DNA from 3 places in the Pseudomonas sp. NPDC087803 genome. Region 3 is predicted to be linked to each of the others. Evidence: predicted binding sites of a transcription regulator. Region 3 holds the regulator's gene; each other region holds the start of a gene.

Region 1 (3,274 bases), on a different contig from region 3:
GCAGCTGGCGCTGGCGCCGCTGTCCCCGGCGCGGCCGGTTTCGGTGCGGCGTCGTCGAACAGGTTCAAGCGTTCACGCAACTCGTGCGCCGGTACCGGTTGCTGATCTGCCGGCAGCGCGTTCGGATCGACCGGCGCTGCCGGAGCGGCGCCGTTCTGTCCTTCGGCGGCAGGCTTGGCCGGGTCGGCACCTTGCGAGCCCTCGATCGCGGCCTGGGCCTTTTTGGTCAGCACCACGATGTCGATGCGGCGGTTGACCGGGTTGAACGGGTTTTCCTTGTCGAACAGCGCCGACGAGGCGTAACCCACGACCCGCGCCACTTGCCCGTCCGGATAGCTGCCGGCAACCAGCGCACGCCGCGCAGCGTTGGCACGGTTGGCCGAGAGTTCCCAGTTGCCGAAATCGCCAGTGCCGGTGTACGGCTTGGCGTCGGTGTGGCCGCTGATGCTGATCTTGTTCGGCACCGCTTTGATGGTGTCGGCCATGGCCAGCAGGATGTCTTCGAAGTACGGTTTCAGGCGTGCGGAACCTGAGTCGAACATCGGCCGGTTTTCGGCGTCCATGATCTGGATGCGCAAGCCGTTCGGGGTGATCTCGAACAGGATCTGATCCTTGAACTTCTGCAGCTGCGGGTTCTCGTCGACCTTGTTCTGCAGCTCTTGCAGTAACAGCTCCAGGCGCTCTTTCTCGACCTGCTCGGCCATGCCTTCGACCTGCTCGGTGTCGACCGTGACCTTGTCCGGTTGCGGCTGCGACTTCACCTCAGGGTTGAGGGTGTTTTCCGGCGCCAGGGTCGGCGTGCCGCCCAGGTCGATGATGTACGGCGTGCCGCTTTCGGAGAAGCCGACCGGATCCTTGAAGTAACCGGCGATGGCGATCTTCTGTTCAGGCGTGGCGGTGGACAGCAGCCACAACACCAGGAAGAACGCCATCATCGCCGTGGCAAAGTCGGCGAAGGCGATTTTCCACGCCCCGCCGTGATGCCCGCCGGCTATGCGCTTGACGCGCTTGATGATTATCGGCTGATTATTTTCCATGGCTTAGCGACCGCGAACGGCTTGTTCCAGCTCGGCAAAGCTTGGACGGTGCGCCGGGTACAGAACCTTGCGCCCGAACTCCACGGCCAGCGATGGCGGCATGCCGGAAGCCGAAGCCACCAGCGAGGCCTTGATGGCTTCGTAGACGTTCAGTTCTTCCTTGGCATCGTGCGCCAGGGAATGCGCCAACGGCCCGAAGAAACCGTAAGCCGCGAGAATACCGAAGAAGGTACCGACCAGTGCCGCACCGACGTGCAGGCCGATGGATTTTTGATCGCCTTCACCCAGCGAAGCCATGGTCACCACGATACCCAGTACCGCCGCGACGATACCGAAACCGGGCATGGCGTCGGCAATACCGTTCACTGCATGGGACGGGTGCTCGAGGTCTTCCTTGAGGCTGTAGAGTTCCATGTCGAACAGGCCTTCCAGCTCATGCGGAGCCATGTTGCCGGAGGACATGATGCGCAGGTAATCGCAGATGAACGCGGTCATGCGCTCGTCTTTGAGCACGGCCGGGTACTTGGCGAAGATCGGGCTCGCGGCAGCGTCTTCGATGTCGCCTTCGATGGCCATCATGCCTTCGCGGCGGCTCTTGTTGAGGATCTCGTAGATCAGGCCGAGCACTTCCAGATAGAACGTGTGGCTGAAGCGCGAACTGAACATGCTCAGGGATTTCTTGAGCACGTGCATCGTCATGTAACCGGGGTTGGCCTGCAGGAATGCACCAAGGGCCGCACCACCGATGATCATCACCTCGAAGGGCTGGATCAGGGCGGCAATTTTGCCGTGGGAGAGCACGTATCCGCCGAGCACGCTCGCGAATACGACGATGATGCCGATAATTTTAGCCATAGGTAGAAAGTACTTACTGAGTCGGGTTCAAGGTCATATTCGGAAGTTAAAAAATCTCTTCTTCTACTTATCGGCAAAACTGCGCCAGACTATAGCCAGTTCAGGCGAAAAGCCAATTTAGCCCATGCCGGGCGCGTCTACAGTCAGTGAAGATCCCGTCCAGACATGGCTAATGAAACGAACGTCCCACACGCAAAACCGACCACGCTCGAGGGCTGGGTCAAGCTGCTCGATGGCGTGCGCCTGCCCGTGCCGCAAGAGGCGCACGACAAGGTTTGCCGGGCGATCCGCGACAACCGCAGCTCGCTGCGCGATATCGCCGATCTGATGCAGGACAGTCCGGCGCTGGCCTTGAGCATCATCCGTGAGGCTAATCGTCACACCCACGGCACGATGGCCGCCGCGGCGGAAAATCTCGAGGTGGCGATCAACCGTCTGGGTCTTGCGCGTACCGAAGAATTGCTCGCGCGCCTGCCCGTCGAACCGCAGATGCAGATTCCCAAGGCCCTGCGCCAACTGCAGATGATCAGCCAGCACGCCACGCAACAGGCCAACGGTTTTTTCGCCAGTCGCCTGGCGCGGCTGTGGCAGGACATTCACTGGGGCAGCCTGTTGTTTCTCTCGCCGTTATGGCCGCTGGCGCTGACGTTTCCCGGATTACTCGAAGAGTGGGAACTGCGGGTTATCCACAAGGGCGAATCGGCGCGTACCGTCGAGAAGCAACTGTTTGGCGTGCGCCTGCTGAAGATCGCCGAGGCGCTGGTGCAAGTCTGGCACCTGCCGATCTGGGTGCAACAAGGCTATAAGTTGCTGCTCAGCGAACAGCGCGAACTGGTGAAAGTGCTGCGCATCGCCCGCGACAGCGAGCATCCGCTGCGCCAGCAGAATCGCCTCGACGATGACCCTACCCTGCGCCGTTGGCTCAACCAGCCGGCCAACACCGTGTTGCTGGCCAACGGCCTGGCGCTGTCGGCGCAACAGGCCTGGGACAGTCCGCACAGCGAGCGCTGGCAGTACCTGACCAGCCTTTATCTGCAAATCTCGATGGACGAAGTGCAGCAGCAGTTGCACCAGCAAGCGGCCAACAGTGCGCGCCAGCATGCAATACCCGATCTGTGGCACCCGGCCGTTTCATTATTATGGCCGTGGGGCACCCATCGGTTGCCGGCCGGGATGCTGCCGGCGGCCGCGCCGAGTGCCGAGGATCTGACGCAGTGGCGCCGGCAATGCGCCGAACTGCTGGCCGAGCCGAGCCGCTTCACTAACGCCATGAGCCTGACCGTCGCCGCCCGCGATGCGCTGGTGGCCAGCGGCATGCGCCGGGTGATGATTCTGATGGCCGACCGCACGCAATCGAATCTGCGCGTGCACCAGACCTTCGG
Region 2 (3,274 bases), on a different contig from region 3:
GATGATTTCGACTAACTGATTGTCGACTCGAGTCACAGCGGTCAGGTAATGATCGCGCCCCGTGCCCTTGGGCGGCGGATGGATCTCCTCCCAGTTCATGTTGACGATGCGCTCCACCGAGCGGACCAGGAAACCCTGGGTCTTGGTGTTGTACTCCGTGATGATCACGAACGGGTTTTTCTTGTCCTTCAACGCCCCCGAGCCGGTCGCCATTGCCAGATCAAGGATCGGAATGGTCGCCCCTCGAATATTTGCCACCCCGCACACGACAGGACTGGACTTGGGCATCAACGTCAGTGACGGGCACTGCAACACTTCCCGTACCTTGAACACGTTGATTCCGTAGAGCTGCTGACCGTCAAGACGGAACAACAACAGCTCCAGGCGATTCTGCCCTACCAGTTGCGTGCGCTGGTTCACCGAATCCATTACACCAGCCATGCCCAGACTCCTACACCAACGCCAAGTGTTGTTGCGACGCACATTCATTGCTAAACGGCACGGCGCTTGCTTTTTAACTCGTATGAACGCTCAAACGACATTTTTCCGACGCCTGACCTCCCGCACCCGCAAAGCGCTGTGCGCGACGTCCGTCGTCTGCTTGTTTTTCGCTGGCAGCCCTGCCGGTGCTGATACGGTTACCTTGCCTGACATGCTTATCGGCGTCACTCAGGGCTTTCTTGAGTTCACCGTAGAAGACTATCTGGCTACCAGTCAAACGGAAGGCCGCTACGAAATCGAGGTCAACCAGCTCGACCCGCGTATGCGCATGCCTATGTGCGACAAGGAATTGACAGCGTCACTGGAGAGTCCGGCGCGTCCGCTGGGCCGGGTTACGGTCAAGGTGAGATGCGAGGGAAGCTCGCCGTGGACGGTGTTCGTGCCCGCTCAAGTCCGCCTGTTTCGCGAGATTGTCACCACCACCCGACCGCTCAAACGCGCCGGGATTATCGAGCCGCGGGACGTGACCTTGCGTGAACGCGACATCAGCCAGATCAATCAGGGCTTCCTGACGTCGGTCGATGAAGCCATCGGGCAGAAATTAACCCGACCAACGGTCGCCGATCAGGTGATTACCCTGGTGCATCTGGAACAGGCCGAAGTCGTGCGCAAGGGCGATCAAGTGGTCATCACCGCCCGCAGCGGCACACTGGCCGTACGCATGCCCGGCGAAGCCCTGGCCAATGGCGGCCTGAAAGAACAGATCCGGGTGAAAAACCTCAATTCCAACCGGGTGATCAAGGCGCAGGTCATCGCGCCGGGCCAAGTGGAAGTGGCCATGTAAAACGCTCGCGCAGAAAACTGGCGCCGATCTCGACGCTTCCCTAAACTGTGCCGAAGCAGGACACGCTTCGACGCATGCAGCTCATTGGCAAATGAGCCTAAAGTTTTCCAGGGGATGGCCGAGAACATGGCAAGCGTCCAAATTCCCAGAGGTTTTTAACATGGTCATCGATTTCAGCCGTTTGAACAGCTCCTCGTCACTTACGGGCAGTACACGTACCAGCAACGCCAAGGAAACCGCCGAATCCGGCACCTCCGCGCCGCTGAATACCCAGGCCGAAACGGCCAGTACCGCAAAAAGCGGGGAATCGGTACACCTCAGCAATGAGGCTCAACAGTTGCAGAAGGTCACTGACAAGCTGCGCGATCAGCCTGCCGTCGACAAAGCCCGAGTGGCCGAGTTGAAAGCAGCGATTGCCGATGGCAGCTATAAAGTCGACAGCAACCGTGTAGCCAGCAAACTGCTCAACTTCGAAGCCCAGCGCTAGGCTTTTGCCGGCGCCAGGCTTTTGGACGCTTAAAAACCAAGGCCAGCCATGCACGACACTAATTTATTGCAACTGATCACCGACGACTTTGCTCCAGCTCAACAATTGCTGGAGTTACTGCAAACCGAGTCCCTCGCCTTGCACGGTCGCGACATGCCTTTGCTCGAAGATATTCTGGCGCGCAAACAGGCACTGATCATTTTGCTTGAACAGCATGGCCGCAAGCGCAGCGAAATCCTCGCCAGCCTCAACCTGCCGCTCGACCGTCAGGGCCTGGAGCAACTGGCCAGCCACTCGAGCATTGGCGACCAGTTGCTGGCTCAGAGCGACGTGCTGACCGACCTGATTGCCCAGTGCCAGGCGGCCAACATCAAGAACGGCCAGTCGATCCAGATTCAGCAGGCCGCCACGGCCAATCAGCTGAAAATCCTCACCGGGGGCGAGCCACCAGCGTTGTATGACGCCACTGGCACTTTCGCCAAGCCCGCCAAACCGCGTACGTTCAGCCAGGCGTGAGCCATTCGATGTGCCTGCACTATCAACACGCGAAACATGCTGGCAAAATGCTGGCTAGTCGTAGTCAAATTTTGTCTGGAGATTGAGAAAACGTGCCAAACGCCCTAAGCGCGGATGATACTCCGCAGCCACCAAAGGTGCTGACCACGCCCCTGGAAATCTCCAGCAACCTGCGCCAGCTGCAGGAAAGCCACGATCCGCTGATCATCACCTTCCATGAGCGCAGCCAGCGTTTCCAGAGCTACCTGATCAAGGTCGACCGCGATACCGCGACCATTGCTCTGGACGAAATGATTCCGCGCGATGGCGAGCGTTTTCTGCTGGCGGGCGAACCGTTCAAGGTCGAAGGCTTCCACGAAGGCGTGCGCATCGCCTGGGAATGCACCGGCACGCTGAACATTGAAGAGTCCGACGGCGACCGCTTCTACACCGGCGAACTGCCGACCGAAGTGGTTTACCACCAGCGCCGCAACGCCTTTCGCGCCGCCCTGAAGCTGACTGATCTGGTCAGCGTCGAACTCGGCGGCGAAAAGCTCAAGGCGCCGATCAACGGCAAACTGCTGGATATTTCCGCCACCGGCTGCAAGCTGCGCTTTGAAGGCGACATCACCGACCGCCTGCAACTGGGCCAGGTCTACGACCGCATGATCGCCGCCCCGCTGTTCGGCAATCAGCCGACCTCGGTCGAACTGCGTTATCTGCATTTCGAAGAAAAGCTCAACATCACCTTCGCCGGCCTGCGCTTCCACAACATCAGTGGCCAGGCGGCGCGCAACGTCGAACGCTTCGTTTATCAGCTGCAGCGTGAAGCACGCCGGTTCGATAAAGACGATATGTGATGCGTACAGGCAAATAGAAAGGGCAGTCCCTGGCGGGACTGCCCTTTTTTATGCCAGAAATTTTTCTGCCAACACCGAACACTTGTGGCGAGGGAGCTTGCTCCCGCTGGGGCGCGAAGCGCTCCCCGCCCTTATCTGGCAAGCGGG
Region 3 (3,274 bases):
TGATTGACACCGCTGGCTTGCAGGCCAGCGACCCGGCACTGCGCATGCAGCTGGAAAGTCTGGCCGGGCGTGGCATCCGTTCAAAAAATTATCTGGTCCTGGCAACCACCAGCCAGAAACAGGTTCTAACCGCCGCTTATCACAGTTACAAGCGTTGCGGGCTTGCCGGCTGCATCCTGACTAAACTGGATGAGACGGCCAGCCTCGGCGAAGTGTTGAGCCTGGCGATCAGTCATGAATTGCCGGTCGCGTACCTGACCGACGGCCCACGGATTCCGGATGATCTGCATCTGCCGCGCCGTCATCAATTGGTCAGCCGCGCCGTCAGCGTGCAAATGCAGGAAGAACCCAGCGAAGAAGCCATGGCTGACATGTTCGCTGATATCTACCACAGCCCGACCAAGCAGGTTGGCTGAGGTAATGAACAGTTTTTGTACCTACATCGATGGTCTGCCATGCATTGTTCCGGTTGAGAACGCGCAGCCAGTAATGTGGCCTCCGTCTATGCAAGACAAGGTAAAGAAATAACATGGGCAGCATGCATCCCGTACAGGTGATCGCGGTGACCGGCGGCAAAGGTGGCGTCGGCAAGACTAACGTGTCAGTGAACTTGTCTCTGGCGCTGGCAGAGCTTGGCCGTCGGGTCATGCTGCTGGACGCCGATCTGGGGCTGGCGAACGTCGACGTTCTGCTGGGACTGACCCCCAAACGCACTTTGGCCGATGTCATCGAAGGCCGCTGTGAGCTGCGCGACGTGCTGTTGCAGGGCCCCGGCGGGATCCGCATCGTGCCGGCCGCTTCCGGCACCCAGAGCATGGTGCACCTGAGCCCGGCACAACACGCCGGTCTGATTCAGGCCTTCAGCGACATCGGCGACAACCTCGATGTGCTGGTGATCGACACCGCTGCGGGTATTGGTGACTCGGTAGTCAGTTTTGTCCGCGCCGCGCAGGAAGTGTTGCTGGTGGTCTGCGACGAGCCGACCTCGATCACCGACGCCTACGCGCTGATCAAACTGCTCAACCGCGACTACGGCATGAACCGCTTCCGCGTCCTCGCCAACATGGCGCAGAGCCCGCAGGAAGGCCGCAACCTGTTCGCCAAGTTGACCAAGGTCACGGATCGCTTCCTCGACGTCGCCTTACAATACGTCGGCGCGGTGCCGTACGACGAAAGCGTGCGCAAGGCAGTGCAGAAGCAGCGAGCGGTCTATGAAGCCTTTCCGCGTTCCAAGTGCGCGCTGGCGTTCAAGGCGATCGCGCAGAAGGTCGATACCTGGCCGCTGCCTGCCAACCCGCGCGGTCACCTGGAGTTTTTCGTCGAGCGCCTCGTGCAGCAAACGGCAGGGCCTGTGCTATGACCGCCAGCGGTATGAACTACTACAAGAAGTCAGCACGTGACGCGCAGTACGAGTTGATCGAGCGTTACGCGCCACTGGTCAAGCGCATTGCCTATCACCTGCTGGCGCGCTTGCCGGCGAGTGTGCAGGTGGAAGACCTGATTCAGGCCGGGATGATCGGCCTGCTCGAAGTCTCGACCAAATACGACGCCAGCAAAGGCGCCAGTTTCGAAACGTACGCGGGCATCCGGATCCGCGGCGCGATGCTCGATGAAGTGCGCAAGGGGGACTGGGCGCCACGCTCGGTTCACCGCAACACCCGTATGGTCAGTGACGCAATTCGTTCAATTGAAGCTAAAACCGGCCGTGATGCTAAAGATCACGAGGTTGCGGCCGAACTCCAATTGAGTCTCGACGATTACTACGGGATTTTGAATGACACCCTGGGCAGCCGCTTGTTCAGTTTCGACGACCTGTTGCAGGACGGCGAACACGAAGGGCTGCACGAGGATGGCGCGAGTGCTCATCTTGAGCCGTCACGCGATCTGGAAGATGAACGCTTCCAGGCGGCGCTGGCGGACGCGATTGCCAATTTGCCGGAGCGTGAGCGACTGGTGTTGGCGCTGTACTACGACGAAGAGCTGAACCTCAAGGAGATCGGTGAAGTCCTTGGCGTCAGTGAATCGCGGGTCAGCCAGTTACTCAGCCAGTGCGCGGCCCGTTTGCGGGGGCGTTTGGGGGAGTGGCGAGCGCGCTGAAGGCAGTGTGGGGACACTGCGAACGAGGCTGGTGCGGTGATGAACGGCACCGGTCTTGCTCTGTTGTGCTCCAGACAGTCTTCGAGTGCTGCGCCGATTGATTGAAGTGGCGCGTCCAGGTGCTGGGCGCGTTTAAGACTGCTTGGAGGTCGAATTGAACAAAGACATGAAAATCCTCATCGTTGATGACTTCTCAACGATGCGGCGGATCATCAAGAACCTGCTGCGCGATCTCGGGTTCACCAACACCGTCGAGGCCGACGATGGCACTACCGCCATTCCGGTACTCAACAGCGGCAGCATCGACTTTCTGGTAACGGACTGGAACATGCCGGGCATGACCGGTATCGACTTGCTGCGCCACGTGCGTGCCGATGAAAAACTCAAGCATCTGCCCGTGCTGATGGTGACCGCTGAAGCCAAGCGCGAGCAAATCATCGAGGCTGCTCAGGCCGGTGTGAACGGCTACGTGGTCAAACCTTTCACGGCTCAGGCGTTGAAAGACAAAATCGAGAAGATTTTCGAACGCATCGGCTGATGACGCGCGGGGGAGCTATGGAGCATAACGAATCTTCACAGGGCGATTTCGAGTCGACCCTGAAAAAACACGCGGTCGAACTGGTCGAGAGCCTTGAAAAAGGCAGGTTCGGCGACGCTGTGCAACTGATCCATGAGCTCAATCAGACCCGTGACCGCGGCCTGTATCAGGAAGTGGGCAAGCTCACACGCGAACTGCACAGTGCGATCGTCAATTTCCAGATCGATCCGCACATGCCGCAGGCCGAGGAAGTGTCGCAAATCACCGACGCCACCGAACGCCTGGGCTATGTGGTCAAGCTGACCGAAGCCGCGGCCAACCGCACCATGGATCTGGTGGAAAGCGCCACGCCGGTGGTCAATGGCCTGGCCGATGAAGCCCAGGCCTTGAGCACCGACTGGGGGCGCTTCATGCGTCGTGAAGTCGGAGCTGAAGAGTTCCGCGAGCTGGCGCGCCGGGTCGACGGTTTTCTGTCACGCAGCAGCACGGACAACCGTGCGGTGTCGAGCAACCTCAACGACATCCTGCTGGCTCAGGATTACCAGGACCTCACCGGTCAGGTGATCAAGCGTGTGACCCAACTGGTCACCGAAGTCGAAAGCAATTTGCTCAAACTCGTACTCATGGCCAGTCAGGTTG

What was found. Region 3 encodes FliA, which starts transcription of late flagellar genes. Its sites were predicted from a motif close to CTAAAGTTTNNNNNNNNNNNGCCGNTAA; they were not measured.
Region 1: motA (flagellar motor stator protein MotA) is a predicted target of FliA. The motif match lies at 1,960-1,987, and genes of this name have one in related genera.
Region 2: flgM (flagellar biosynthesis anti-sigma factor FlgM) is a predicted target of FliA. The motif match lies at 1,383-1,410, and genes of this name have one in related genera.

Annotation. Positions count from the first base shown of each region.
Region 1 is NZ_JBIUVO010000049.1:15,664-18,937, forward strand. Features, by position in the region: gene motB (flagellar motor protein MotB) at 1-1,037, opposite strand, end outside; gene motA (flagellar motor stator protein MotA) at 1,041-1,892, opposite strand; gene ACIOUG_RS20315 (HDOD domain-containing protein) at 2,058-3,274, shown strand, end outside.
Region 2 is NZ_JBIUVO010000077.1:5,797-9,070, forward strand. Features, by position in the region: gene ACIOUG_RS24125 (chemotaxis protein CheV) at 1-441, opposite strand, end outside; gene flgA (flagellar basal body P-ring formation chaperone FlgA) at 524-1,285, shown strand; gene flgM (flagellar biosynthesis anti-sigma factor FlgM) at 1,446-1,772, shown strand; gene ACIOUG_RS24140 (flagella synthesis protein FlgN) at 1,821-2,288, shown strand; gene ACIOUG_RS24145 (flagellar brake protein) at 2,381-3,127, shown strand.
Region 3 is NZ_JBIUVO010000084.1:2,264-5,537, reverse strand. Features, by position in the region: gene flhF (flagellar biosynthesis protein FlhF) at 1-416, shown strand, start outside; gene fleN (flagellar synthesis regulator FleN) at 530-1,360, shown strand; gene fliA (RNA polymerase sigma factor FliA) at 1,357-2,097, shown strand; gene ACIOUG_RS24800 (chemotaxis response regulator CheY) at 2,264-2,635, shown strand; gene ACIOUG_RS24795 (protein phosphatase CheZ) at 2,653-3,274, shown strand, end outside.